4 regions of the Bifidobacterium sp. KRGSERBCFTRI genome follow, and region 4 is predicted to be linked to each of the others. Evidence: riboswitches for the same ligand, from Rfam matches in the RefSeq annotation. Region 4 holds a riboswitch; each other region holds the start of a gene.

Region 1 (7,460 bases), 160 kb from region 4:
TTGCCATGCGCCTCGCCGATCCTGGCCAGGGTGGGATTGGAGAACATGTTCTGCATGCCCTCCCCGAACGGAGCCCATGCTTCCTGAGCCACGCCCCGCTTGACCATGTTCTTGCGAGCTTCGATCTGCTGGTTGAGCGGATTAGTCTCGACCTGATCGACCATCGGGGCGATCTCATTGAAGGCGACCATATCGGCCAGACGATCCGGATAGAAGTTACTCACGCCGATGGCGCGGATCACGCCGTCCTTGTAGAGCTTTTCGAGTGCACGCCACGCGCCGTAGGTATCGGAAAACGGCTGGTGCAGTAACACCAGATCGAGATAGTCGGTGCCAAGCTTCTTCAAGGACACATCGACGGACCTCAGCGTGTTCTCATAGCCGTAATTGCTGATCCAGATCTTGGTAGTGAGGAACAGATCCTTACGATCGATACCGGAATCCTTGATTCCTTGGCCGACTTCGGCCTCGTTGAAGTACGACTGTGCGGTGTCGATATGGCGGTACCCGGTCTCGATGGCCTCGCGCACGCAGCGAGGAGCATCGTCCTTGCTGATCTGGAAGACGCCGTATCCGATCTTCGGAATCTCAATACCGTTGGCAAGTTTCACGTATTCCACTGTTTTTCCTTCCATAAATTCGTCGGTATTCAGTGCCGGCATGTATGCCGTTCTGACCCCCACGATAAAATCCGGTAGCTGCTACCGGTCAAATTACGGCACGCCGGTACTATCTACCGGTATTAATAACCGGAAATGTGACATGATAGGTACAAACAAAAAGAACAATGCGCCTCAAGCCCGACCCCATCCGGCGGCACCCGCCGAACGTCCTGCCGCGCAGCGTCCGAAAGGAGCCACGTATGGCAATCACGGCAGTGCCACTCCATAAGAACATGAAAACCTATACGATGAAGCAGGCCTGCAAACTAACCGGCATGAATTACGAAGCATTGAAGTTCTATTGCAATTCAGGACTCGTGCCCGGTCTCAAACGAGACCAGAACAACCGACGCGTCTTCGACGAGCGATGCATCGCATGGATCAACGGCCTGACATGCCTCAAACGCTGCGGTCTGGGCATCAAGGAGATGCGGCACTACACGCAACTCTGTCTTAAAGGTGAGTCATCGATACCGGAACGTCAGGAAATCCTTGCCGAAAAACGCGAGCATCTGGAGACGCAACTGGAGGAACTGCGTAAAGCCATCGCATACATCGATGAAAAACAGCGCTTCTACGCCGACGTGACTGCCGGCAGGACGGCATACTGCAGCAACGTCATCGACACGACGCAAAGCGACTGACTGCGTTCCGTAGGTGATTTTTGCGTTCCGTAGGCGGTCAGCTTCGAATCCGGACACGAGCAAACGCCTAATTCCAGGCATCTCGCCGATGCTTATCCGGCAGCAACCACCTACGGAAGCCCAAAATCACCTACGGAATCGCGCCTGTCAAGGGACGCAGATAGATTAACCACTGTTGTAAACATGCGGGGGTGCTTGATGTCCAAGTCCATCAAGCTGAGATAGGCATGAACGCCTGACCCTTTGAACCTGTTGGTTAGGACCAACGTAGGGAGCAGATCATGAGCGATGACCCATCCACCAATGACGCACTCGGCACATTGCGTGCCGCCATCAAACAAGCCGTCACGGACGTGCGCGGGCAGACACCATTGGCGCAGTCGTTCACCAATTTCGTAACCATCAATCTGGTGGCCAACGCGCAGCTCGCCGCGGGCGGCACCGCGGCCATGAGCTATCTGCCGGATGACGTGATCGCCACCGCCGAAATCGCAGGATCCAATTACATCAACGTGGGAACGTTGCTGCCGTTCTTCAAGAACGCGCTGCCCGAGATCGCGCGCAAGCTACATGAGAACGGCAAAACCTGGGTGCTCGATCCGGTCGCGGCCGGCATCGGCGAGACACGCACCGCCATCCTCGAATCGTTCCGTGACGTTCCGCCGACCATCGTGCGCGGCAACGCCAGCGAGATCATCGCGCTCGACGCGATGTGGGGACTCGCCGACGCCGACAGCACCACGCCCGCGACCCGTCCCGCCGGCGTGGAAGCCGTCGATGAGGTCGATGCCGCGGTCGACGCGGCCAAGCGTCTCGCCCGCCATCTGGCGAAGCGCTCCCCCGTTGGAGCAGGCGCGGTCGCGGTGTCCGGCGCGGTTGATCTGGTGACCGACGGCGAGCGCACGTTCCGCCTGCCCGGAGGCAGCGCGATGATGACGAAGATCACCGGCGCCGGCTGTTCGCTCGGCGGCGTGACCGCAACGTATCTTGCCGTGGCCGAGCCGCTGGTCGCCGCCCTTGCCGCGTCGCTGCTGTATGATCGTGCGTCCGAAATCGCCGAAGTCAAATCCGATGGCCCCGGTTCGTTCCAGGTGGCGCTGCTCGACGCGCTGTGGAACGTCACCGCCGACCAGGTGGCCGCGTCCGACATCATCGAAACCAACTGACCGCAACGTTCCGTGGATGGTTTCGCACCATCGCAATCGTATATACGGAATATATACGTTCAGTGCGGTGCGACGGAAAATAAACGGAAAATAACAAGACTTCTTCTGGAGCACTTACCCAAAGAACAACAAAGGGGAGACCAATGAATAATTATCCATTCGCCTCGATGCGCGACTGCTTTGATATGAGCGCGTATTTCGTGGTCGGTCCGCAGGATTGCAAGGGCCGGCCGGTGACGGATGTGGTGGATGACGCGTTGCGTGGGGGCGCGACGTTCATCCAATTGCGCGCCAAGAACGCGGATGCGAAGGATATCACCGAAATGGCCCGCGATATCGCGCAGGTCATCAAGAACAGCGGCAAGTCCGATTCCGTGGCGTTTGTGATCGACGACCGCGTGGATGTGGTGTGGCAGGCGCGCGACAAGGGCATCAAGGTGGATGGCGTGCATATCGGCCAGACCGATATGGAACCGCAGGAGGCTCGCGCGCTGCTCGGCGAGGATGCCATCGTGGGCCTGTCCGCCGAGACCGAAAGTCTGGTGAAGCTTATCAACGAGCTGCCGAGCGGCTGCATCGACTACATCGGCGCCGGCCCGCTACATGTGTCCACCACCAAGCCGGAGGCTTCCGTGGGCGGCAACGACGGTTCCGGGCACACGCTTGACGAGGAACAGATCAACGCGATTTGCGCGGCGAGCGAGTTCCCGGTAGTGGTCGGCGGCGGCGTACATGCCGACGATATGGAGATGCTGGCCCGTTCGAAGGCGGCCGGCTGGTTCGTGGTGTCCGCGATCGCCGGTGCCGACGATCCGGAAGCGGCCACCCGCGAAATGGTGACGCGCTGGAAGGCGGTGCGCGGCGACGCGAAGCACGGCTATGCGCCGCGTGTGAAGTAGTCCGTCGTACAGGAAATCGACAAGCCCGCTGAGATGAGCGAGAAGTTCCGCAAAGGTGGTTCTACACTGTATCAGTGAGCTCAGTGAAGATAATCAATGAATCAGTGAGCCTAATAAGGAGAGTTACCATGACCAGCACATTGCCACCGGTATTGAGCATCGCAGGATCGGATTCGTCCGGCGGTGCCGGCATTCAGGCGGATTTGAAGACCATGCTCGCCAACGGCGTGTTCGGCATGACCGCGATCGCGGCGCTGACCGCGCAGAACACCACCGGCGTGACGATGGTCACCAACACTCCCCCGGAAATGCTTGCGGCGCAGATCGACGCGGTGTTCGAAGACATTCCGCCGGTGGCGGTGAAGATTGGCATGGTGTCCAGCGCCGAGCTCATCACCGTGATCGCCGACCGTCTGACCGCGCACAACGCGAAGAACGTGGTGCTCGACCCGGTGATGGTGGCCACGTCCGGCGCGAAGCTCATCGAGGATGATGCCATCGCGGCGCTGACGTCCAAACTGTTCCCGCTGGCCACTGTGATCACGCCGAACATGCCGGAGACCCAGGTACTGTGCGACTTGGCCGTAGAGCAGGGTGCGGGCGCAATCGACTATGAGAACGGCGAATCCATCTCCACCGAGAACGACATGGTGACCGCAGGTCATCTGCTCGCCGGCCATTTCGGCTGCGCGGTGCTCGTCAAGGGCGGCCACGGCACGCATGACGCGAGTGACGTGCTTGTCGAGCCGGATGGCAAGATCACCTGGTTCCGTTCCCGTCGCATCAACAACCCGAACACGCACGGCACCGGCTGCACACTGTCTTCCGCCATCGCCAGCCATTTGGCTCTTGGCGAGGCGCTGCCGACGGCCGTCGACCATGCCAAGCTGTACCTGACCGGCGCTTTGGAAGCGCAGCTCGATCTTGGACATGGTTCCGGTCCGATGGACCACGCGTGGAAGTGGCGTTGAGCCAAGCCACGCGAACCACGGCAACCGTTGGAACAGTACAACAAGTAATCGCACGAAAACACACGAGACAACGCTGAGAAAGGTAATCATGACGCTCGATCGCAACGCAGAAAAGCAGGAAGTGCCCGTCAATCCGGAAACCGGCAAACCGTATATCAACACGCTTGCCGCAGTAGCCATCTCCCCCGCCGGCGCCAGCCCGGAGAAGTCCACGTACGTGGCGCAGGCCGTGGATGTGATCCGTGAATCCGGCCTGCCGAACGAGACGAACGCCATGTTCACCAACATCGAAGGAGACATCGACGATGTGCTCAAGGTGATCCGCGACGCTACCATGAAGCTCGCCGGCCAGGGATACCGCACCGACGTGGTGATCCGTCTCGACATCCGCCCCGGTTTCGAAGGACAGATCCACGCCAAGCAGGAACTGGTAAACGAGATTCTGTCGAAATAACCCCCTTTACAGTGGTGAAACGAAACCATTCCATGTAAAAAAGCGCGCTTTTTCTTGGCAAAAGCGCGCTTTTCGCGTTTATTTGGGTATAGTGTTGCGATTATGACGACAATGAAGGAAATCGCCGAACAAACGGGGGTATCCATCTCCACTGTATCCCTGGTGCTCAACGGACGCGACGAAGGCAGGGTAAATCCCGCGCTCGCCAAACTCGTACGCAACAAAGCGACCGAGCTCGGGTACAAGATCAATCCGTTGGCGCGAAGCCTGCGTACCAACAAAACCCGAATCCTCGGCTTCATCAGCGAGGAAGTTGCCACCACACCATACGCAGGCGGCATCATTCTGGGCGCGCAGGATGCGGCCAGTGCCTACGGCTACATGCTGTTCACAGTCAGCACCGACGGCAAGGCGAGCGAGGAGAACGAAATCGCCACGTTGAAACGATACGGCGTGGATGGATTCTTCTATTCGAAGATGTCGAACCGCATCGCGCATGTGCCTGAATCGTTGAGCGATTATCCCGTGGTGATGGTGGACGCCACCGATTATGAGAACAAGGTTCCCAGCGTCGAGCCCGACGAGTTCATGATCGCTATGACGCCACGATACGGTTGCTGCAGGCCGATTGCAAACGTATCGCGTACGTGGGTTGCGCGGAAAACATGATCGCGCAGGACGGTCGTCTTGCCGGCTACTGCACCGCGTTGCAGGAGGCCGGACGTGCGTTCAACCCATCGCTGGTATGCAACGTAATGAACGACGGTCCAGCTTTACGCGCCGTGAACAAGTTGTTCGACGACGAGCATCCGGACGGCTTCTTCTGCTTCAATGATGCGCGCGCCTGGTATGTGTACGAATGCGCGGCAAGAAGAGGGCTTACGGTAGGCAAGGATATTTCCGTGGTCGGCGTGGACAACCACCGCGTGTTCGCAGAGACACTTGAACCGCAGCTGACCACCGTCGAACTGCCACATTACGAAATGGGCTATTGGTCAGCCTGCAAGCTGATTTCCATGATTGAAGGCAAGGATGTGGATACCAGTTCATGTCCATCCGCCAGAGCTTCCCTGCCGCCGCTTGATGCGCCGATTCCGGCGAAGATCCACTGCGCATTGTTGGAAAAAGATTCCGTCATATCCTGATTTTTCTGTTTTTACAACGATTCAAATGCTTACGATTGTTCGCACAGCCATTTTCTATACATGAAAATTGTGCGTTTGTTCACGACACGCCGAATAAAGCAATCGTGCCAACAGTCCGCCAGCAGTTGATTCAGGCTTAATTTCAACTATCCGCAAATCCTTACAAACGTTTGACGTCAAACGATTGACGTCAAACGATTGACGAAGCAGTTGCAACATGCTATCTTGAAGCCATGTTCGCTTTTCGGCACGGCAGCTGAAATCAGAGCAGGCGCAAGCCAAAACAACATCGGAAGCGATCGCTGCCGCGCGGCAGCGGCAGCGCGAAGAGAAAAAGAGAATCAAAATGGCAAGCAAAACACGTTCTGTATGGAAGAATCCTTCCTATCTGCAGAGCTCCTTCGGCATTTTCATGTTCTTCTGTTCCTGGGGCATCTGGTGGTCCTTCTTCTCCCGCTGGCTCACTGACCCGACCCACGGTCTGGGCATGAGCTCCGCGGAACAGGGCCAGATCTACTCCATCAACTCCTTGGCCACCCTGGTCATCATGTTCGTTTACGGCACCATTCAGGACCAGCTGGGCATTAAGCGTAAGCTCGTGATCTTCATCTCTGCGGTCGCTGCATGCGTTGGCCCGTTCGTGCAGTTCGTGTACCAGCCGATGCTGACCGCCGGCGGCACCACCCGATTCATCGGCGTGCTTCTCGGCTCCATCGTGCTGTCCGCAGGCTTCATGGCCGGCTGCTCCCTGTTCGAAGCCATCACCGAACGTTACTCCCGTAAGTTCGGCTTCGAATACGGCCAGTCCCGCGCTTAGGGCTCCTTCGGCTACGCTGTCGTGGCACTGTGCGCAGGCTTCCTGTTCAACATCAACCCGCTGCTGAACTTCTGGGTTGGTTCCATCTGCGGCCCCAGCATGCTGTGCGTCTATGCTTTCTGGGTTCCGGCCGAGCAGAAGGAAGAACTCAAGAAGGAAGCTGATCCGAACGCAACTCCGACCAACCCGTCCTTCAAGGAAATGGTCTCCGTCCTGAAGATGCCGACCCTGTGGGTGCTCATCGTCTTCATGCTGTTCACCAACACCTTCTACACCGTGTTCGATCAGCAGATGTTCCCGAACTACTACGCCTCCCTCTTCCCGACCACCGAAATCGGCAACGCCACCTACGGCACCCTGAACTCCTTCCAGGTGTTCCTTGAGTCCGCCATGATGGGCGTCGTCCCGATCATCATGAAGAAGATCGGCGTGCGTAACTCCCTGCTGCTCGGCGCCACCGTGATGTTCGCCCGTATCGGTCTGTGCGGCGTGTTCCATGACCCGGTCTCCGTCTCCATCGTCAAGCTGTTCCACTCCATCGAGGTACCGCTGTTCTGCCTGCCGGCGTTCCGCTACTTCACCCTGCACTTCGACACGAAGCTGTCTGCCACCCTGTACATGGTTGGTTTCCAGATCGCTTCCCAGGTCGGCCAGGTGATTTTCTCCACCCCGATGGGTGCTCTGCATGATGCCATGGGCGAC
Region 2 (7,460 bases), 270 kb from region 4:
CGACTATCGTATGCGTCCTGCCGGCAGGCACATGTCGGAATGCCTCGGTGATATGCCTGTCGATGTCATGAACTGCTTCGTCGATCTCCTGCTCGGTCGGCGGATCGTGATGAAGATGGCGTTCGGTCATACGCACCGAGCCAATGTTCATCGAGAACGCCGCCTGCACCTTCGTAGCTGGAAGCGTATCGCCATCGCCACCAAGCACCAGCTCACATGAACCACCACCCAGATCGACCACCAGATATGGGGCCTCGACGTCAGGCAGCGATGAAATGGCACTGCTGGCTGCCAGGAAACTCAGGTCCGCTTCCTCGGTGCCCGAGATCACCTCGGGGCGGACTCCCAGAATGGATTCCACCGTGTTCTCGAATTCCTCGCGATTGTCGGCATCGCGTGTGGCGGAAGTGGCCACGAAGCGAATGGCGTCCACCGCATGCTCATCAAGAACGTCCTTGAATTCGCGAACGGCGGCATAGGTGCGTTCCAAAGCCTCATCGGAGAAGCGGTGAGTCTCGTCGACACCCTGCCCCAAGCGCACCACGCGCAGCATTCGCGGCACGACGTCAGTGACCCCATGCTCGTCGACCCGCGCGATTTTGAGTCTAATCGAATTGGTTCCGCAATCGATTCCGGCCACTGTCACTGCAGTCATCTCTACCTCCCTCTCGAGTCACGCATACGGCCGATGCCGTCAGCGTGTCTCTTGTCCGTCGGATTGCGCCCGCACACATCGGCATACCGTCGGATCGAACTCATTGCGCATGCGTTCCAATGCCATATCGCCGATCGGGTTGACGCCGGGGCCCATGACCAGCGACTGTGCCACCAAGGCGTGCAAACACTTCACACGCACCGGCATGCCACCGGCGCTTATACCTTCGATGTGCTCCTCACTCTCATTCAGCCGTTCGGCAAGACCGTGGCGGAATGCCAGGTACGCGGCATGCGCCCTCTCGTATTGAGCACGCAGATTGGTATCGTCGGCAAGCATTTCGTTGTATTGTCTCATGAGTCCATCGGCTTCCAGATGCGATACGGCCTTCACCGCCTCCGGACTGGTCAGGTACATGGTCGTGGGGAATGGAATGCCACCGGGCAATACAGGCCCTGTGATCACCACCAGCGGGGTGCCGTCCCCGACGCAACGTGCTCCGACAGCCACCATGCCACGCGGATACCTGCCAAGCTGGGTCTCGACGGTGGCGATGTCATTCTGCGTCGCCGGGTGCTCCATGACCCGCTGCAATGTCTCTGCGGCCAATGTCTCTATGCCGTTGGCGTTCCGGCCTTCTTTGCTCATGCTTCCTTCCGATCTTGGTCAGGGAATCGAACGGGCCATCGCCCGCATGGTGTGTGGGTATGTCGAATGCGCTACTGCCCTGCCGAACCGCCATCCTGCGGGGCATCGGTGCCCGCGGTGGCATCAGGGTCATTCTGTTGCCGCGATTCGGCGGTGTTGCCATTATTGGTGGCATCGGGTTTTCTGGCATCCGATTCCTTGAACGAATAGGCGAGCTCACTGTACCAGGGCAGGTTCGATTGGCCCGTTTCCGTGTTCGCATTGGCATCGGACTTCGGCTGTTCGCCGCTCACCGCCTCGGGATGCTCCACCTTGATCGCCTGCTCCCCTGGGAACACATACCCGAGCCGTTCCCTGGCCTGGGCGGTTACGTATGCAGGGTCGTCCCAGCGGGCGATGTCGTTTTCGAGATCCTTCTTCTGCGCCGCGAGCACGGCTTCCTGCTTCTTGAGCGAGTTCAGCTCGCTCAGATTGATCGCATACGTGTGGAATGCGGAGATGATCTGGATGGAGCCCACCGCGATGACGAACAGTGCGATGAAGAATGCGATGGGGCCGGTGTTCGCTCCCTTCGTGTGCGTCCGCTCCTTCTTGGACGAGGAGGGCGCAGACTGTGGTTTCGAAACATGTGGCCGCTTGCTCATAGGAACGAAAATACCCGCCGCATTCGACGTGCGGCGGGTATTAGCGAATAAGGTCCCTAAGGACGGGTCACCCGGTCAAACCAGAATGCGTTTCGAATCACATGTACTTCCGGCATGCCTTGAATGCGCTGTAGCCAGCGTATTCGGCGGTCGAACCGAGCTCTTCCTCAATCTCGAGCAGGCGGTTGTACTTGGCGATGCGCTCGCCACGTGCCGGGGCGCCGGTCTTGATCTGGCCGGTGTTCTTGGCGACGGCGAGATCGGAGATCGTGGTGTCCGGCGTCTCGCCCGAACGATGGGAGACCATGGAGGTGAAGCCGTTCTTCGTGGCCAGCTCGATGGCGTCGAGGGTCTCGGAAACGGTGCCAATCTGGTTGAGCTTGACCAGCAGGGAGTTGCCGGCGCCCATATCGATGCCCTTCTTCAGACGCACCGGGTTGGTGACGAACAGATCGTCGCCGACGAACTGCAGGCGGTCGCCAAGGGCCTTGGTGATCTTGGCCCAGTCTTCCCAGCCTTCCTCCTGGAACGGATCCTCGATGGAGACGATCGGGAACTGGTCGACGAGCTTCTCGTAGAAGTCGAGCATGTACTCGGAATCACGGTCCTCACCATCGAAGTGGTACTTGCCGGTCTCCTTGTTGTAGAACTCGGAGGAGGCGACATCGAGGGCGATGCCGATCTGCTTGCCCGGCTCATAGCCGGCGGCGGAGATGGCGTCCATGATGTACTTGAGGGAATCCTCGTTGGTCTTCATCTTCGGAGCGAAGCCGCCCTCATCGCCGAGACCGGTGGCCAGACCCTGCTTCTTCAGCACGTTCTTGAGGGTGTGGTACACCTCGACGCCGGCCTGCAGAGCCTCGGAGTAGGTCTGGAAGCCGTACGGGGAGATCATGTACTCCTGGATGTCGGTGGCGAAGTCAGCGTGTGCGCCGCCGTTCATGATGTTCATGTTCGGAACCGGGAGAACATGGCCGTTGGTGCCGCCGATATAGCGGTACAGCGGCAGTTCGGCGCTCTCGGCGGCCGCATAAAGGGCGGCGAGGGAGACACCGAGGATGGCGTTGGCGCCCAGACGGCCCTTGTTCGGGGTGCCGTCGAGCTCGATCATCAGGTCATCGAGTGCGCGCTGGTCGGTGGCGTCCATGCCGATGACCTTCGGGGCGATCTCCTCGTTCACCGCCTTGACGGCACCGAGGACACCCTTGCCCTGATAGACGGACTTGTCGCCATCGCGACGCTCCCAAGCCTCGGCTTCGCCGGTGGAGGCGCCGGAGGGAACGAGACCCAGGCCGCGAGCACCGTCATCGGTGTCGAGCACGACCTCAACGGTCGGGTTGCCGCGGGAATCAAGAATCTGGCGTGCGTACACGCTTTCAATTGCTGCCACAACTTCTCCTTAATGTGCATAGGTTGTGATGACAGTTTCCAGCGTAATGAGATTGTTGGACGATTGGCGGGAGCGGATCAGAAAAAATGTGAGCGCTCCCACGACTCTTTTCGACTGCGACACGCGTATTGTCCGAGCCTTCCGACAACGTGAACAGCGACACGGGGTGCCCGGGCCATGACCTTCAAACATGCTGGAAGCGACGCCAAAGCGGGTCGGCTGGGCTGAGATCACACTCGTTGAACCTGACATAGACAATGCTATCGAAGGGAATGTCATGACCCAGTCTGCAACGAACGAGTCCGGGAACCCTTACCGGGATGCCAGTTCGATGGGCACGACCGGTGCACCGGCACGCTCCGCCGCATACGCCGTGCCCGCAGCCGAACATACCAAGACTGCGAGCCGGATCGGCACGCGATTCATTCCGTGGCATCATGGCCGCGCACCCCGCTTCTGCGCGCTGTGGGCTTCCACGGTGCTCATCGTGCTCGCGTGGGCCTTGGCCACCGGAGGACCGGCGCACAACCGTTCACTGCCCTCCCCCGGCGAAGTGTGGCAGGCGCTCCTTGCGTTGCACAGCGAGGGGCTGTTGCTGCCATCCATAGGCGTAAGCCTCTACAGAGTGTCTCTCGGCGTGGCCCTGGGTGTCGTGACGGCGGTGCCAGCCGGCATCATCGCAGGGTCAAGCACCATTGGCCATGCAATCATGGACAAGCCCATACACATGCTCAGGGCCGTGCCGTTCCCGGCGCTCTCCCCACTGCTCATCGTGCTGTTGGGCATTGGGGAGACGATGAAGGTGGCATTGATCGCCATCGGCGCGTTTGCGCTGATCTATGTGAATGTGCGCGACGGCGTGCGCGGCATCGATCCGAAACTGCTCGAATTGGCGCAGGCATACCACCTGCCCAAACGCACCGTGTTCGCGAAGATCCTGCTGCGGGGCACGCTCCCGCGCTTCATGACGGGGCTGAGGTTCGCACTCACCGTGTCTTGGATCGCGTTGGTGACCTGCGAGACGGTGAATTCCTCGGCAGGCATCGGCTACATTCTCTCGCGTTCCCAGCAGTTCTACCGGACCGACCAGATGGTGCTGTGCATTGTGCTCTATGCATTCCTGGGGCTGTTCAGCGAATGGCTGGTGGGTGCATTGGAACGGCTCGTCGTTCCATGCGCACACTGATACTCCATATAGCGGCAATCAGGTTCACCCTTACAATGACCAATCCCATGAGACATATGGGTACACCCATATGCACCCAAACAAGGAGAATCATGTCACGATCCACCATGCTCAGATTCACGTCCGCCGCATGCGCAGCGTTGCTCTCACTGTCATGCTCGGCCTGCGGCGAACCGAATGCCGCGGATTCCTCCACGACCATGCGCGTGGCCTATCTGTCGACCGCGAATTACCTGACCACCGTACGCGGCGAAGACTTTCTTGACGAGACGATGCAGCACACCAACGTCAAATTCACCGGCCCATACAACCCGACGGATGCATACTCAGCAGTGCTGTCGGGCAATGCCGATGCCACGAGCACCGGCACCGGCTCGTACATCAACTTCGTGGCGCAAGGCCAACCGTGGGTGGCCTTCGCGATCGAGTATTACACCGGTGATTCGCAAGGAATCGTGGCCTCGCCGAAATCTGGGGTGAACTCACTTGAAGACCTCTACGGCAGGAACGTTGCGATCATAAAACGCGGCGGCACCGGCGATTACGTGCTGCACAAGGCATTCGAGCATGACGGACTCGATGTAGGCAGGGTGAACATCGTCGAGATGAGCCCCTCCAATTTCCAGGCGGCTTTCACTTCGGGACAGATCGACGCATTGAGTTCCTTCGACCAGAATCTGGCCGCCGCAATGGCGACCCCGGGCGCGAAACTGCTCGTGAACGCAACGGAATACGGGAATAAGAACGTCTCGATTCATATGGTGTCGAAGGATTTCGCCACCAAGCACCCCGAAGCGGTGAAAGCGATGTATCGGGCGCTCGTCAGGGAATCCGACGTGGCGCAGGCCACGCCGTCGATCATCACCGACGCATACCGGGAATTCGGCGCATCCGATGACGTGACCGAACAGATCGCAAGGTTCAATGTGCCGGTGATCAAGCCGATTGATGCAGAGGGATTGAAGATGCTGGAATCCCAGGCGCAGGAGTATGTCGATTTCGGATTCATTGACGCAATGCCGGACTTGCAGGCGGCGTCAATGGATTGCTCGGCCTGATTGCCTCATCGGAGGTTGTGGGGGAGCCGGCCGGGAAGCCTTGCTTCGTCGAGGTGTCTGCATGGCGCGGCTCCGCTGCGTCGGCAGCACGCTCCTCAGCAATGCTTCCCGGCCGGCTCCCCCACAGCCTCCGGCATATGCAGGTTGTTCGAATTGGAAAGGGAGTGTTTCCATGGCACCAGTTGTGAACATGGACTCGGCGTCCAAGATGTTCGACGGGCGCCCCGTGCTTCGCAATGTGACCCTCACGATTCGCCAAGGCGAATTCGTGTCGCTCATCGGACGCTCGGGATGCGGCAAATCAACGTTGTTGCGCATGATCGCCGGGCTGGTTCCGCCGGATTCGGGGCGCATCGATGTTTCCGGCGAGTACGCCTTCGGCTTTCAGGATGCCCGTCTCGTGCCCTGGCTCAAGGTATGGGACAACATCACATTGGGGATTGACACCAGGCGCAAGTTCCGCAAGGAGGCGGCCCTGCTCGCGTTGCGGCACGTGCAGTTGCCGGACATGGCTGATGTGCTGCCCCACACGCTTTCCGGCGGTCAGATGCAACGGGTCTCGCTCGCCCGCGCATTAGTTCGTCAGCCGAACCTGCTGCTGCTCGATGAGCCATTCGGGGCTTTGGATGCCCTCACCCGTTGGGACATGCAGGATTTGTTGCTCAGATTGCGGAACGAACACGGGTTCGCCACCATCATGGTCACACATGACATCGGCGAGGCCCTGCGTCTGTCGGATCGTGTGCTCGTGCTGCGAAACGGCACAATCCGCGAGGAACTCCGTATCGATCGCACCGAAGTGGACACAGACAACCGGCCTTCTGATTTCGCCGCATTAGAACGTCGACTGCACGACGCGCTTCACGAATAACACCGTCTGTGCGTGCGCGTGTCTGCGGAGAGATTCGATGGGTTTGGATGGGTGGGGCCTGAGCGAGGCGCCGTTGAGGAGCGTGCTGCCGGCGTAGCGAAGCCCCGCCATGCAGACACCTCGACGAAACGACGCCCCGCTCAGGCCCCACCCATCCAAACCCTTCCGCCGCTACTTCACAGGCTTTGCAGACCACGCTAGATCGTCGAGGAGCTGCTCGGTCCAACGCAGCACCTCATCCGATTCCATCGGACCGGAACCCATCGAACCTTCGAACGGCGTGGGTATGGTGTACGCGTTCAACATGGGCCGGTATTGGGCACCTGGGTAGATGCGCGAGATGCGCAGCTGCACCGATTCGGCAGGGTCGATCTTCGAGATGCGCAGCTTCCTGCCCTGGCCGATGATCTCGCTGATGCCAAGCGCGCGTGCCTTTTCACGAAGACGCGCCACGTCGAACAATGATTCGAACACCTTTGGCGGCTTGCCGTAGCGGTCGGTCAGTTCGTCGCGCAACTCGTTCAGATCCTTCTCGCTGCGGGCACCGGCCAGTTTGCGGTAGACCTCCAGCCGCAGCTTGTCGGAACCGATGTAGTCCACGGGTATCGATGCCTCGATCGGCAGGTCGATGGTGACCGCAACCGGTTCCGTGCGTTCCGGATCCTTGTAATCCTCGATCGCCTCGCTCACCATACGCACATAGAGGTCGAAGCCCACGCCTTCGATGTGTCCGCTCTGCTCATCGCCCAGCAGGTTGCCGGTGCCGCGCAACTCGAGATCCTTCATGGCCACGTCGAAGCCGGACCCCAATGCGGTGTTCTGCGCAATGGTGACCAGGCGTTCGTGGGACTGCTCGGTCATCGGCTTGCTCGGATCGTACAGGAAATAGGCATAGGCACGATCACGGCCTCGGCCGACACGTCCACGGAGCTGGTGCAATTGGGAGAGGCCGAATCGGTCGGCACGATCCACAATCAGCGTGTTCGCATTCGAGATATCCAGACCCGT
Region 3 (7,460 bases), 1.3 Mb from region 4:
TGCTCGACTCCGGCGATGGCGTGATGGGGGCCATCCGTATTCCGAAGATTTCCGTGAACCTGCCGGTTTACCACGGCACGTCCGAGCTGACGCTTGCGTCCGGCGCGGGTCACCTGTACGGCAGTAGCCTGCCGGTGGGCTCGACTCCGAAACCGCCATCAGCATCATCGGACAGCAGGCCCGCCGCATCGACGAGGTGCAGCGCGAAAACGAAGACCTCCGCGCCAAACTCGACGAGCTGACCGCCTAGCCCGCTCATTCTTCATCATGCCGGCTTCTGTTCCTCCCAACAGAGCCGGCAAGCGTCATCTGTCAGACAAAAGCGGGCGCATTGGGCGGTTCCCGCGGTAGGGTGTGACCATTATGACTTTAGGGAATACGAATACCGGGAAGGCCGGCACAAACACGCAAGCTGCCGACGCGTCTGACGCAACGCAGAACGCGCAAAGCACACAATCGCATATCAAATCCGTCGAAAGCCTCGACAAAGACAACGACATGGAACGCGGCCTGAAAAATCGCCATGTCCAATTCATCGCCATCGGCGGAACCATCGGCACTGGCCTGTTCCTCGGCTCCGGCAAATCGATTGCGCTGACCGGACCAAGCATCATCTTCGTGTACATCGGCGTGGGCCTCATCATGTTCCTGCTCATGCGCGCCATCGGCGAAATGATGTACAGCGACCCAAGCCAGCACACCTTCATCAACTTCATCACCCGCTACCTCGGCCGCGCGTGGGGCAAATTCGCCGGCTGGACGTACTGGATTGTGCTCATCCTGACCGGCATGACCGAAATCACGGCCGTCAGCACCTATTTCGTCACGTTCTTCGGCACGTTCGGCATTGACCTCAACGCGTGGAAATGGCTTATCGAACTGTGCTTCCTTGTGGCGCTCACCGGCATCAATCTCATTGCCGTGAAAGTGTTCGGCGAGGCGGAATTCTGGTTCTCCATGATCAAAATCACGCTGATTGTGGGTCTGATTGTCACCGCCGTGGTGATGCTGTTCCTCGGTTTCAGCTACCCGGCCACGCATATCGAAGGCGTGGACGGCACGGTTTCCGGTGCCACTGTGAGCCTTACGAACATTGCCGACGGCTTCCAGCTCGCGCCGAACGGCTGGATGAACTTCTTCATGAGCTTCCAGATGGTGTTCTTCGCCTACCAGCTCATCGAATTCGTGGGTGTGACCGTGTCCGAAACCCAGAACCCGCGCAAAGTGCTGCCGAAAGCCGTCAACGAGCTGATCATGCGCATCCTCATCTTCTACGTGGGCGCGCTCGTGGCCATCATGGCGATCGTGCCGTGGCGCAACTTCCACCAGAACGCGGACGGCTCGTTCGGCTCCCCGTTCATCATGGTGTTTAAGTACGCGGGCCTCGACTGGGCTGCCGCGCTCGTGTTCTTCGTGGTGATCACCGCAGCCGCGTCAGCGCTTAACTCGCTGATCTACTCGGCTGGACGCCATCTGTACCAGCTCGCGCAGGATTCCGAATCGCCCGCCATGCAGCGTCTCGGCGAAGTGTCGGACCGCAAGGTTCCGGCGAAGGCGATTATCGTGTCCGGCTGCATGATCCTGTTCTCCCCGCTGATCAACGCGATTCCGGGCGTTTCCGGCGCGTTCGTGCTGTTCGCCTCGGCCGCCAGCGCCGTCGTGATCTTCATTTACATTCTGACGATGCTTGCTCACCGCCGCTACCGTCAAAGCGCCGACTTTCTGCCGGACGGCTTCGTGATGCCGGCCTGGCAGGTGTGCGATTGGATTGCGGTCGCGTTCTACGTGGTCGTGTATGTCACGTTGTTCCTGTCTTCCGACACGCTCGGTTCCGCAGTCGCCGGCCTGGTCTGGTTTGTCGTGTTCGGTGGCTACTGCCTGCTGCACGAGCGGTTCCAGAACCGCGACCTGAAGGCGGCTCTAGGGAAGTAGACGTATTGCCTGTCGCTGCGGTATGCGTGGCATGCGCGTGTTGCGCTACGTGCCGCGCATCTGACGAAAGAGGGTCGGTGGAAACCTTGCGAAAATGTGCGTCTCCACCGACCCTCGTCGTGTAATCGCAATAAAACAGTGCGAAACGTTAGTGCACGAATCGTACGAAACCGACGCGAATCAGCCGATGTAGTCGGCCTCGTTCGTTGGGCTGGACGGCACGGCATGATCTTCCGTAACCTTGCCCAAGCCAGACAAATACGCTTCACGACCAGCTTCGATCGCCTTCTTGAACGCGCGTGCCATCAGCGGAATATTGCCGGCGGAAGCGATGGCCGTGTATGCCATCACCGCGTCCGCGCCCATTTCCATGGCTTCCGCAGCCTGGCTCGGACGGCCAATACCAGCGTCGATAATCACCGGAACATTGGAATTCTTGATAATCACTTCAATGAAATCGCGTGCACGCAGACCCTTATTCGAGCCGATCATCGCGCCAAGCGGCATCACGCAAGCCGCACCTGCGTCTTCAAGACGCTTCGCCGCAATCGGATCGGGGAACATGTACGGCATGACCACGAAGCCTTCTTTTGCCAGCTGTTTCGTGGCTTTGATGGTTTCCTCATTGTCGGGCAGCAGATACTTCGCCTCATGCTCGATCTCCACCTTCACGAAGTCCGTCTGGCACACTTCGCGCGCGAGACGGGCAATACGCACCGCTTCCTCTGCATTGCGTGCGCCGGACGTGTTCGGCAGCATGGTGATGCCCTTCGGAATGTAGTCGAGCAGGTTGTTTTCGGTGGTGCGGCAGCGGCGCAGCGCCATGGTGACGATCTGCGTGCCCGCGTTCTCGATGGTCGCCTTGATGAGGTTCAGGTCGTAACGGCCGGAACCGAGGATGAAACGGCTCGTGAACTTGTGCCCGCCGAGGATCAGCGGGTCGGCGTCGCCGGTGGCGATCTCGTCGTACGCATGAGCGTCCGGCTCCGGCAGGATCGCCGTGTTCGTGGTGGTGCCGACCAGCTCGTCGAGCGTGGCGTTCGGTGCGGCCGCGACGTCGGCGGCTGCGGTGGTGATGGTGTTTTCGGTGCTCATCGTCGGTTCCTTTCGTTGGGGTGTTTGTTGTTGTTGCGATTGCTGTGCTGCTGTTGTGTTGCCGTTGCGTCGCTGTTGTGTTGTGTGCAACGTGCGTTTGTAATCGCAATAAAAATTTCGATTACGGCAGTGGAGTAACGTAGCAGTGCGTCAGGCGTCTTCCTCGCCGAGGATCAGTCGCGTGATCATGTTCGCTTCGTGGCAGGCGACCACGCCCACGCGCGGCGCCATCAGGCCGGCACCCGGTACCGGAGCCGTCTCGCCATCGCCACAGAAGTAGAAGTTCTTCGAAACGCGACGCGTGCTCACCAGGTTGGAGCTGCGGAAGCCGGCCATGCCGGACGCGCTGACGAGCTTCTTGCCCGGCAGATTCTCCAGCACCGCGTTGACGAGCATCGTCTTGTTTTCCGGCACGTCGAACGCCTCGCAGATGATGTCCTCGTTTTCGAACAGCGTCGGCACGTTCTCGTCGGTCACCTTGACGGTGTCGATGGTGATGTCCGTGAACGGGTTGATTTGGCGCAGATTGCTGCGCAGCGCCTCCGTCTTGTACTGGCCGAGGTCCTTCAGGAAATACTGCTGGCGATTCAGGTTCGTCATATCCACGCGGTCGAAGTCGATCAAGTGCAGGTGGCCGACGCCGATGCGGGTCAGCGCCACCGCGATGGTGGAGCCGAGGCCGCCGCAGCCGCAGATGGCCACGTGCGCCGCGTCGAGCTTGTCCTGTGTGGCGGCCGTGTGACGGTCGAGCAGGGCTGCGCGGATCTCCTCGCGGCTGACCAAGGTGGCCGGGTCGGGCTGGTTGTCGAAAGCGTGCTGGCGGGCGTCGATCTGCGCCTGCGATGCGGATGGTTCAAAAGTCATGGTTGTTCTCGTATTCTCGTTTCCGTTCGTATGGTTTGTTTCGCTGCTGTGCTCAGCCGCCCTGCACGAACGTGACGATTTCCAACGTGTCGGTGCCCTTGAGCTGCGTCTGCGCACGCTGGGCGCGCGGCACGATCTCGCCGTTGAGCTCCACGGCCACGCGGTCGGCGCGCAGACCGCGCTGCTCCACTAGTTCGGCCACGGTGATCGGCGTGGCGACGTCCTCTTCCTTGCCGTTGATGATCATTTCGGTTCCCTTCTGTATGTCAGGCCCCACGAGTGCCGTTCCCGCCGAAACGGACGTTCAGAACTGCTTTGTGGGCTTCCGAGCGTCTGCTTCCGGTGAATCGGACATTCACGGTTGGTACGAAAAAAGGGTCGCCGAAGGAACCGTACCCTATGAGGTGGTGCGCCCCTCCGTGACCCTAATCACGCGATATTCGGTTATCGCGAACGGAAGATGAGATACGCCTTGCGGCGCGAACAACCCGTCTCCTTACGGCGGCATTACCCGCATCAAGTCCTCGGTCGAAGCTGTATGAGCTCCCTCTCAGCCTTTCGGCTCCCGTTCGGTTGTGCCTTTATCTTCGCGCAGGCGCCCGACAAGCTTGCGCCGGTTCACGTTGGGTTAGTCTTGATGTGAACATGTGCGAATCGGCTGCGTGCTTGCAAGGAAGGGGAAGATGATGATGAACGGTGAGTTGGCAGGATTTACGATTCCTCGGCTCGGCATGGGAACGATGGCTTTGGCGATTGAGGGGCGTCCGGATCGCGATACTGCGATTCGTACGATTCATGCCGGTTTGGACGCGGGTGTTCGCTATTTGGATACGGCTTGGTCGTATTATCTGCCGAGCGAGCCTGGCACTGGCACTGCGAAAGATTTGGGGTACGGCGAAAAGTTGGTGCGTGATGCGCTCGCTTCGTGGAATGGCCCCCGAGATGAAGTGCTGGTCGCCACGAAAACTGGCTATCGACGCACCATGGAGATCCCCGCTTTTGTTGCTCCTGTGTCCGATTCGCCAGAATCGGACACTCAGGGGCGGGATTCCGAGGGCTGCAGTCGTCGGCCTGGCGGGGAACGCCAGCATTTGCAGGCGGCGGGCAGTCAATACGGGTGGATGGCGGATTCGCGCCCCGAAACCATGATTCGTGACGCCAAGGAATCCGCGCTGCACTTGGGCGTCGATACGCTCGACCTGTTGTATTCGCACGGACCGGACCCGGAAGTGGCTTATGAGGACCAGGTCGGCGCGCTGAAGCAGCTGCTTAACGAGGGCGTGATCCGGTACGCGGGCATTTCCCGCGTGGACAACGCGCAGATCGACATCGCCCGCGAGATTCTCGGCGACAAGCTGATCGCCGTGCAGAACCAGTTCTCGCCCTCGCACCCCGACCCTGAGCATACGATGGAGCACTGCGCGGAACTTGGACTCGCGTTCGTGTGCTGGAGCCCCCTCGGCGGCTTCCTCGACGCGTTCGACCAGCGCGCGTACGACCCGTTCCGCACGGTCGCCGGCAACCACGGCTGCTCCTACCAGCGCGTGGTGCTCGCCTGGGAACTGAGCCGCTACGAGCGGTTGTTCACCATCCCCAGCGCCCGCAATCCGCAGGAAATCAACGATTCCTTCGCCGCCACCGAACTGACGCTCACGCAGGATGAGCTGGCGATGCTGAACGCCTCCGTCGACGCCCGTCGCGGCTGAATTCCGCGCAATACGTACGATTGGCCGCGCCCGATTCCGCACAATAATCGCGATTCGGGCCGCGGCCTTTTTCGTGCCTTCTGTAGCTTGCTCGCTGCAAAATCGCCCTGGGAATAACTTACACTGTAAAATGTTTACACTGTAAGATATTATGACGGCGATTGCGACGGAAGGAGGTGCCGCGTGGGCTTTGAAGAGGAACTGTTCCACGAATTGGCGACCAACACATGGGACAAACGCTCGCGCATGCAGCAGGAGATGGTGAAAGGCGCGAAGGGCGAACCCTTCGCCGTGCAGGAACTCTATAGGAAAGGCCCGCTGACGCCATCGCAGCTCGCCTCTTCAATGAAAACCACCACCGGACGCGTGTCTGCACTGTTGTCCGCACTGGAGAAAAAAGGCCAGATCACGCGCGAATCCGACCCTGACGATCGCCGTGTGGTGCACGTGAACCTTACCGAAGCCGGCAGGGAGCGCGCCGAACGTCAGCGCGAAAGCATGCGCGAGGCGATCTGCTGGATCTTCTCGCAAATGGGGGAGCGACGCGCGCGCGAATTCGTTGAGCTCACCGAGGAATTCACCACGTACATGTCGCTGTGCATGCCCGGCAAACCGCGCCCCACGGCGGACGAGGTCAAAGCCGCGTTCTCAGGAAACGCACAGGAAGACGCGTAGTATCTTACGCTGTAAATAATTCACAGTGTAAGTAATCGCAATCCAGTAATCGCAAAAACCGCGAAAAATCGCAAAAACTAATCGTAAGAAAACAAGCAAAACACAAAACAAGAGAAGGAACCAAGCATGCTTCGCATCGTACGATACCTCTCCAAAGCGGAGATCGGTCAGATGCTCGTCGCGCTGGTCAGCATCGTCGGTCAGATCTGGCTTGACCTGACCCTGCCGGACTACATGGCCGACATCACGCAGCTCGTCGAAACCCCCGGCAGCGAAATGCACGACATCTGGGTGGCCGGCGGCAAAATGCTGCTCGTCTCGCTCGGATCGGCGGCCTGCGCCGTCGTCACCGGCTTCATCGCCGCGCGCGTGGGCGCCTCGTTCAGCCAGCGCCTGCGTTCGCTTGAATTCAACAAGGTGGAAAGCTTCGGACCGGCGGAAATGAACCGTTTCTCCACCGCGTCGCTCATCACCCGCTCCACGAACGACATCACGCAGATCCAGATGTTCATCACCATGGGCCTCATGATGATCGTCAAAGCGCCGATCATGGCCGTGTGGGCCGTGTGCAAGATCGCAGGAAAGGGCTTCGATTGGACGCTCGCAACCGGCATCGCCGTGGCCATCCTGCTGGTGGTCATCGCCGTGCTCATGCACTTCGTCATGCCGAAGTTCAAGGCCATGCAGCGCCTGACCGACAACATCAACCTCGTGGCGCGCGAGAACCTCACCGGCCTGCGCGTGGTGCGCGCGTACAACGCCGAGGACTATCAGGAAGCCAAGTTCACCGAAGCCAACAAGGAACTCACCGAAACCCAGCTGTTCACCAACCGTGCCATGGCCATCATGATGCCGTTGATGAACACCATCATGAACGGCCTGATGCTCGCCGTCTACTGGATCGGCGCGTACCTCATCGACGCTGCCGAAGCCGTCGACAAGCTCACCACCTTCTCCAACATGGTGGTGTTCTCCAGCTACTCCATCCAGGTCATCATGAGCTTCCTGCTGCTGAGCATGGTGTTCGTGCTCTGGCCGCGCGCCGACGTGTCCGCGCAGCGCGTGCTCGAAGTCATCGACACCGAGCCGATGGTCACCGACGGCACGCAGGACGCGGGCAAGCCGGGCGAGGAAGGCGAAATCGAATTCCGCAATGTGAGCTTCGCCTACCCCGACTCGCGTCACGCC
Region 4 (7,460 bases):
GAATCCGGGATTGAGGTTGTATTGCGTAAATAGGGACAGTTGGAGGCTGCCATTTGTCCCTATTTACGCAAATGAGGGGAGGGAGAGGAGACGCAGGGATATGAGAGAGATTGACGGGGGGGAGAGGTGCGGATGGGGCTTTACATATCCTCGGAATCCGCGGAGAGGATCGCCTCGTCGGTGGCGAGCGACGGCAGCTTCTTCGAATCGCGGATGAACGGATCGCCATCCACCTGCTCGTCGTCGCGCTTGATCACGAAGAATCCGTAGACGGTGGCAGCAAGCACGATGGCGGAGATCGTCAGGAACGTCGTGCGGTCGCCCATGCGGTCATGCAGCATGCCGAGCGGGGTGGAGAAGACGACCTGGCCGATCTGTGAGGCAATCTGGAAGCCGACCATGTAGAGCGTCGCGGAGAGCTTCGGATTGAAGTGGAGCGTGAAGTAGCGGAACGCCGGCAGGCAGAACAGCGGAACTTCAATGGCGTGGAACATTTTGACGATCGAGATGGACACCGGATCGTGGAAGATGCCGCACAGCCCGATGCGAAGGAACATCACCGTGGATCCGAGCAGCAACGCGTTGCGCACACCTACCTTGCGCATGATGATCGGCACGACGCCCATCATCGCGGATTCGCAGAACACCTGCACCGAGTTGAGCGTGCCGTAGACGGCGTTGCCGGTGGCCTCATTCGGGAAGAGCGAGGCGTAGTAGGTGGGGAACATCTGCTGGTCGAATACGGTGTAGAACGTGTTGGTGAGCAGCATGAACACGATGAGCACCCACAGCGTGGGCATCTTGAGCACGCCGAGCATGTCTTTGATGGTCGGGTTAGTTGGCGCGGCATTCGGATCGGCGGCTTCCTTGAGCGCTTCGCGCTGCTCGGCCGGATACCAGGTGAGGTACACGATGAGCATGCCCACGCCGAATGCGGAGCCGAGCCAGAAGTTGATCATCGGGTTGATGTTGAACACGAAGCCGGCGACAAGCGCCACAATGGCATAGCCGAAGGAACCCCATGCGCGGGATTGGCCGTACTCGAAGTTGAAACGGCGGCTGTACCGTTCGGTCACGGCCTCGATGAGCGAGCAGCCTGCCATGAAGCCCGCGGAGAGAACGACGGAGCCCACGAGTGCGGCGGCCATCATGTTCGTCCTCATCAGCGGCGCGTACACGAACTGCACGAAGGGTCCGACGAGTGCGGCGATCGCCGAGATGACGAGCACAAGACGGCGCTTGAGTCCGAGATTGTCCTGGATGAGGCCGTACCCGAACATGAGGATGAGCGTGGCCAGCGAGTTGATCGAATAGATCGTGCCCACTTCCGCGCCGTTGAGTCCCATCGAGTTGAGCCAGCGCTGGAAGAACGACCACCAGATGCCCCAGGAGCAGAAGAACAGGAAGATGCCGGTTGAGCTTTGCAGGTAGGAGGGGTTCCTCCACACCTTCGTGGTTGTTGCCATGATGTGAACCTCGTTGTCTGAGCCTAAGCTGCGTTGTATATGACGGCTCCCGCGCATTGCTCCGGTCTGTGCACCGTGTGTCCGTGTTGTGCGCAGGAGGGGGCAGGCCTCGATGGGTCTGCTAGGGGAGCACCATTCGCGTCGTCTGTGTCAGTTGTGGTGTTCCATATGTTCTCAGAATAGAGTGTAAATCGATTGACATCAAACGATTGACTTCTTCTCCATAAAACCACCATATTTCCTGAAGCCTTAATGTCAATCGTTTGACGAATTCTTTGCTGCCGCAGTGACCATGCGTCACGCGGTCGTCGGCGTGTCGCGCACCGATCCCTTCTCGATCAGCGTGCAGTGCACCTTCACCGGCGATGGCGTGTCAAGCAGAGGCATCACCGCGGTCGTATGGGGCCAATCGCCTTCATTGAGCGGGCGGTTCTCGATCATCGACACGAGCTTGTTCGCGGCCCAGTAGCCCATCTCGTAGTGGGGCAGTTCGATGGTGGTGAGTTGCGGCTCGAGTGTCTCGGCAAATACGCGATGGTTGTCCACGCCGACCACCGAGATGTCGCGTCCGACGGCCAGTCCATGTCGTGCCGCCGTCTCGTATACATACCAGGCGCGTGCGTCGTTGAAGCAGAAGAATCCGTTGGGCTGCTCGGTGTCGAATAACGCTTCCACGGCACGTAGTGCCGGCCCGTTGTTGAGCACGTCGCATTGCAGTCGTTCGTCGAAGCCCCTGCCGTGGTCCATCAGGGCCTGTCGGTAACCGGCGAGCCTGCCGGTCTGTGCCACCATGGGTTCGGCGCATCCCACATACGCTATGCGGGAGCATCCGGCTTCGATGAGTCTGGTGGTGGCGTCATAGCCGATGCGGAACTCGTCCGGTTCGATGGACGGGAAGCGATTGGTCTCCTCTGCGGCGTCGACGAGCACCAGAGGGAACTTGGCGAGTGATTTGGGCACCGTCATCACGCGGTTCGACATCGCGGAATACAGGAAGCCATCCACACCGTAGCGTTTCAGAGCGCGGATCTCGCTTTCCAGGGCCTGTTCGGTGTCTCCGTTCACGGTGAGGAGCATGTAGCCAAGCGAGCTCAAGGCGTCCTGTGCACCTTGGATCATACCGCCCGCATATGGCGTGGTGGCCACTTCGACGCTGATGAACCCGATCATATACGTCCGGTTGGTGCGTAGGGAGCGGGCCAGCACATTGGGCTGGTACCCCATTCGCTCTGCGGTTTCGCGTATGCGGTTCGCAAGCTGCGGATTGATGCGCCCCGAATCACGCCCATTGAGCACGAGCGAGACCGAGGAGACGGAGACTCCGGCCGCTTGTGCGATTTCCTTCATCGTCGTCATGATTCCACCTTATACGTCCTATGCCGAATATGCACATGACATACCGACGGCACACCCACATATTCCGTGCCGCTTACCGCTTGGTGAGTATCTCGTCCACGAGCTGCTGCTTTTCGCTGATCTGCCCTGAGAAGCCCGGGCGAATGTCGAGCTTGAGCGTCACGCCGGTGCGGTATCCCTGTTCGGCGAGTTTCACCGTGGCGTCGCGCACCGCTTTGAGCACATCGTCAAGGTTTCCCTCGATGTTCGTGAACATGGCGTTCGTCTCGTTCGGCAATCCGGATTCGCGGATCACCTCCACCGCTTCCGCCACGTATTCGCTCAGCTCGGCGCCGACACCGCTGGGGGCGATCGCCACTGCCGCCACCGTGTTGATGATCGGTTTGCCGTGCTCGTCCACGGGCACTTCCTGCCGCACCGCATTGCGATCAGGGCTGTTCATGTGTCTTCTCCTTTGTCGCAGGCGTGCGACCGGGCATGTCTGTTCATCGCTCAGCCACACAGCTATGGAATTTCAGATTGCCTTCTGCTCAGTGCATCGCCCAGGCATGGTCCATCGGACCGTGACCTTTGCCGAGGTTAAGATTCGCGCGCAGAGCTCCGCTCAGGTATGCCTTGGCGTCGCGTACGGCGTCTTCGAGGTCCTCGCCTTGGGCGAGATACGAGGCAATTGCGGACGACAGCGTGCAGCCGGTGCCGTGCGTGTTGTCGTTGGCGATGCGTTCCCCCTCGAACCACGTGACGGCACCGGTCGGGAATGCGAGCACGTCGTCGGCGTCCTTCACGCCATGGCCGCCTTTGACCAGCACGCAGGTGCCATAGTCCTTGGCGAGTTGGACGGCCGCGGTCTCCATGTCGGCCTGGTTGCCGATCGGCATCTGGGCCAGCACCTGTGCCTCAGGAATATTCGGGGTGATCACCGTGGCAATCGGGAAGAGACTGCTGATTTCCTCGGCGATTGTGTCGTCCGCGGCAAGACTCGACCCACTTGTGGCCACCATGACCGGGTCGACCACGATGTTCGTGGCCTGGTGGTCCCTGAGTTTGCGGGCGACGGTTTTCACAGATTCAACGCCCACGATGACGCCGATCTTCACGGCGGTGGGTCGAATATCGTCGAAAACCGAATCGATCTGGGCGCCCACGATGCTGGGGTCCACGGCGGCGATGGCCTGCACGCCGGTCGTGTTCTGCGCCGTGATGCCCGCCACCACGCATTCGCCGAATACATCATTGGCGAGCATCGTCTTGAGGTCGGCGGGAATGCCGGCACCGCCGGAGGAGTCGGTTGTGGCGATCGTGAGCACGGCCGGCAGCTTGGTTGCAGCAGGCTTGCGTCCGGTGTACCGGGGCTTCTCGTCGCCGCGAATGGCGGTCCAGTCATCGACCAGACGGCGAGTGGCCTGCTCCGGGTCGGTGGCGCCGGCAATGGCGGATACGACGAACCAGCCGTCGGCCTTCGTCTTGGCGAGCATGGGAATGTCGTCGGCTTTCACGCCACCGCCCACGATGAGCGGATACTTGCTCATCGTGCGCATTTCGTCGATGGAGGAGACGTTCAGCGTGGTGATATCGCCATTTTCGTCGACGATCATGCTCTCGGGCTTCGTGGCCGTCATGTGCAGTGGGCCGGCTCCTATGTAGTCGATGGTGCCTTCGGGCAGATGGTTGGCTTCGCGCACTTCGTCGACGGTTTTCGCCGACAGTCCAATGATCGCGTCAGGTCCAAGCAGCTTTCGTGCCACCACTGGATCGAGGTCGTCCTGACCTATGTGCACCCCGTCGACCTTGATGCCCTTGGCACGGGCCTCGAGCGCGGCATCGACCCGGTCGTCGACCACAAAGGCCACCGAGTGCTCCACGTGATGGCCTGCGATCTCTTCGGCGATGTCGTTCGCCAGGGAGACGATCTCGGCGACATCCTGGGTTTTGGCGCGCAGCTGGATGAAACTGGCGCCTCCGTCGAGGGCCTTGGCCACGACGTCGAGAATCGGCCGGTTGCCGCAATCGTCGGGGCCGACCACGAAATAGAAGCGCAGGTCGAAACGGTCGCGCATGGATGGGTATGGGAACGAGTTCATTGTGTCACCTGATTCGTTTGTTGTGTGCCGGCATGCCGTGCCATGGCAGATTCTAGGCCAAATAGAGCGGTGCGGAGGCGATTTCCTCCGGCGTAACGTTCCACAGAGCGTCGAGGAACGCGGTTTGGAACGATCCCGGCCCATGCGATGCTCGTTCGGCGGCTCCGGAAGATACGTTGTAGAGCATCGAGGCGGCCAGTGATGCCACCAGTGGATCGGCCACTGCAAGATAGGTGGCCGTGACACCCCCAAGCGAGCACCCGGCACCGGTGATCTTCGTCATCATCGCGCTTCCACCGGGAAGTCGGTAGACGAGTCGTCCGTCGGTGACGAGATCGACCTCGCCGGAGACCGCGACGGCCCCCGTGTGGGTGGGGGAGTGGAGCGCCAGATACGCCGCCAGATCGGTGGCCGCGGTGATGGCGGCATCCACACTGTCGGCGGCCTCCACGCCTGCGGGCCCATTGTGCTCATCCGTTCCGGCTGCATCGCCCAGTTGCCACATGTCGTGCAACACCAGTGCCTCCGATGCGTTGGCGCGGATGACGGTGGGAGGGTAATCCTTGAACCCCTTGAGGATCTCGGTGCGCGCGACGCCAACGCCGGCTGCCACCGGGTCGAGCACCCACTTGCAGCCATGGCGGCTCAGATGCTCCGAGATCTCCTGCAGTGCATCGCGGTAGAACGGCAGCAGCGTGCCCACGTTGATGTATGTGGCACCGCACGAAGAGGCCAACGAGGTCACATCGTTGGGAAGGAAGCTCATGGCGGCGGTGCCCCCCGCGGCGAGCTGCGCATTGGCCACCAGATTAATGGTGACGAAATTGGTGAATGACTGCGCAAGCGGGGTCTGCTCGCGAACATTCTGCGCCGCCTGGCGTATACGCTCACGAATGGGGTCGTCTGGTGCGACCTCGTGTAGATTGGATGTGTCGGAATTCGGCGTGGTCGACGCTGTGGTCATCTGTACTCCCTACTCTGGTGCTAGCCAACAGGTTCGAAGGGTTAGGCGCGAAGCCACTCTCAGCTCTATCAGCTCCCCTGACATGTGTATTCCAAACGTATTGAACACTCTCGACGCCTGCTGTGCTCATGCGTGTCATCACCCCACATGGGCACCGGAACGGGCTCCCTGCGTGTCAGCCGCCAACGGTAGGGTGAAGCCTTGTATAAGACCCCAAACCGTTCAAACCAGAAGGTGCATTGTGGCTAATTCCAAAATCGATGAAGTTGTCTCCCTCGCCAAGCGTCGCGGCTTCGTGTTCCCGGCCGGCGAGATCTACGGTGGCACCCGCTCTGCGTGGGACTACGGGCCGCTCGGCGTGGCGCTCAAAGACAACATCAAGCGCGAATGGTGGCGCTCGATGGTCGTCACCCGACCAGATGTCGTGGGCGTCGACACGTCGATCATCCTGCCGTCCGAGGTGTGGGTCGCCTCCGGCCACGTGTCGGTGTTCAACGATCCACTTATCGAATGCCTCACCTGCCACAAGCGTCATCGCGCCGACAAGCTCGAGGAGTCGTATGCCGAGAAGCACAACGACCAGCTGCCCCCGAATGGCCTCAAGGACATCGTGTGCCCGGACTGCGGCACCCGCGGCAATTGGACCGAACCCCGTGACTTCAACATGATGCTGCGTACGCACCTCGGTCCTGTGGAAGATGAGAACAGCCTCCATTATCTGCGACCGGAGACGGCACAGGGCATCTTCGTGGACTTCAAGAACGTGATGACCTCGTCGCGCTCCAAGCCGCCGTTCGGCATCGCCAACACCGGCAAGAGCTTCCGCAACGAGATCACGCCAGGCAACTTCATCTTCCGTACCCGCGAGTTCGAGCAGATGGAGATGGAGTTCTTCGTTGAGCCGGGCACCGATGAGGACTGGCATCAGTACTGGATCAACGCCCGCACACAGTGGTACATCGACCTCGGTGTGAACCCCGAGAATCTGCGCCATTACGAGCATCCGAAGGAAAAGCTCGCACACTATTCGAAGCGCACCGTCGACATCGAATACCGCTTCGGCTTCCAGGGCTCCGATTGGGGTGAGCTCGAGGGCGTGGCCAACCGTACCGATTTCGATCTCGGCGCCCATGCCAAGCATTCCGGCGAGGACCTGAGCTACTTCAACCAGGCCACCGGCGAGAAGTACATTCCGTACGTCATCGAGCCTGCAGCCGGTCTGTCGCGTTCGCTCATGGCCTTCCTTGTGGATGCCTACGACGTTGACGAGGCCCCGAACACCAAGGGCGGCGTAGACAAGCGCACGGTGCTGCGTCTCGACCCGCGTCTCGCTCCCGTCAAGGCCGCGGTGCTACCGTTGAGCAAGAAGCCGGAACTGCAGTCGGTGGCCCAGGACCTCGCGCAGGATCTGCGTCTCAATGACTGGATGATCGACTACGACGAATCCGGTGCGATCGGCCGCCGCTATCGTCGACAGGACGAGATCGGCACCCCGCTGTGCATCACCGTCGACTTCGACACTCTTGATGACCAGGCCGTGACGATTCGCGAGCGTGACACGATGCAGCAGGAGCGCGTGGCGCTCACCCAGGT

What was found. Region 4 has a riboswitch for thiamine pyrophosphate ahead of OGI63_RS10775 (hydroxyethylthiazole kinase). Riboswitches for the same ligand answer to the same signal wherever they lie in the genome.
Region 1: linked by a shared signal. The riboswitch ahead of OGI63_RS11460 (hydroxyethylthiazole kinase) and the one ahead of OGI63_RS10775 (hydroxyethylthiazole kinase) in region 4 are both predicted to bind thiamine pyrophosphate.
Region 2: linked by a shared signal. The riboswitch ahead of OGI63_RS09680 (ABC transporter permease) and the one ahead of OGI63_RS10775 (hydroxyethylthiazole kinase) in region 4 are both predicted to bind thiamine pyrophosphate.
Region 3: linked by a shared signal. The riboswitch ahead of thiS (sulfur carrier protein ThiS) and the one ahead of OGI63_RS10775 (hydroxyethylthiazole kinase) in region 4 are both predicted to bind thiamine pyrophosphate.

The regions. Positions count from the first base shown of each region.
Region 1 covers NZ_CP109653.1:2,643,891-2,651,350, forward strand. The annotation lists gene OGI63_RS11450 (aldo/keto reductase) at 1-635, opposite strand, end outside; gene OGI63_RS11455 (MerR family transcriptional regulator) at 863-1,306, shown strand; TPP riboswitch at 1,484-1,597, shown strand; gene OGI63_RS11460 (hydroxyethylthiazole kinase) at 1,588-2,472, shown strand; partial or broken gene OGI63_RS11465 (thiamine phosphate synthase) at 2,616-3,365, shown strand; gene thiD (bifunctional hydroxymethylpyrimidine kinase/phosphomethylpyrimidine kinase) at 3,500-4,342, shown strand; gene OGI63_RS11475 (MTH1187 family thiamine-binding protein) at 4,431-4,796, shown strand; partial or broken gene OGI63_RS11480 (LacI family DNA-binding transcriptional regulator) at 4,899-5,941, shown strand; partial or broken gene OGI63_RS11485 (MFS transporter) at 6,240-7,460, shown strand, end outside.
Region 2 covers NZ_CP109653.1:2,221,583-2,229,042, forward strand. The annotation lists gene OGI63_RS09660 (Ppx/GppA phosphatase family protein) at 1-655, opposite strand, end outside; gene OGI63_RS09665 (DUF501 domain-containing protein) at 695-1,303, opposite strand; gene OGI63_RS09670 (FtsB family cell division protein) at 1,375-1,947, opposite strand; gene eno (phosphopyruvate hydratase) at 2,045-3,337, opposite strand; TPP riboswitch at 3,490-3,627, shown strand; gene OGI63_RS09680 (ABC transporter permease) at 3,615-4,523, shown strand; gene OGI63_RS09685 (ABC transporter substrate-binding protein) at 4,616-5,581, shown strand; gene OGI63_RS09690 (ABC transporter ATP-binding protein) at 5,754-6,452, shown strand; gene mfd (transcription-repair coupling factor) at 6,624-7,460, opposite strand, start outside.
Region 3 covers NZ_CP109653.1:376,075-383,534, forward strand. The annotation lists partial or broken gene OGI63_RS01515 (class C sortase) at 1-140, shown strand, start outside; gene OGI63_RS01520 (amino acid permease) at 364-1,932, shown strand; gene OGI63_RS01525 (thiazole synthase) at 2,113-3,027, opposite strand; gene thiF (sulfur carrier protein ThiS adenylyltransferase ThiF) at 3,178-3,891, opposite strand; gene thiS (sulfur carrier protein ThiS) at 3,944-4,138, opposite strand; TPP riboswitch at 4,367-4,470, opposite strand; gene OGI63_RS01540 (aldo/keto reductase) at 4,575-5,597, shown strand; gene OGI63_RS01545 (MarR family winged helix-turn-helix transcriptional regulator) at 5,781-6,272, shown strand; gene OGI63_RS01550 (ABC transporter ATP-binding protein) at 6,399-7,460, shown strand, end outside.
Region 4 covers NZ_CP109653.1:2,486,994-2,494,453, reverse strand. The annotation lists gene OGI63_RS10795 (MFS transporter) at 141-1,466, opposite strand; gene OGI63_RS10790 (LacI family DNA-binding transcriptional regulator) at 1,764-2,822, opposite strand; gene OGI63_RS10785 (MTH1187 family thiamine-binding protein) at 2,896-3,264, opposite strand; gene thiD (bifunctional hydroxymethylpyrimidine kinase/phosphomethylpyrimidine kinase) at 3,353-4,903, opposite strand; gene OGI63_RS10775 (hydroxyethylthiazole kinase) at 4,956-5,867, opposite strand; TPP riboswitch at 5,856-5,956, opposite strand; gene OGI63_RS10770 (glycine--tRNA ligase) at 6,109-7,460, shown strand, end outside.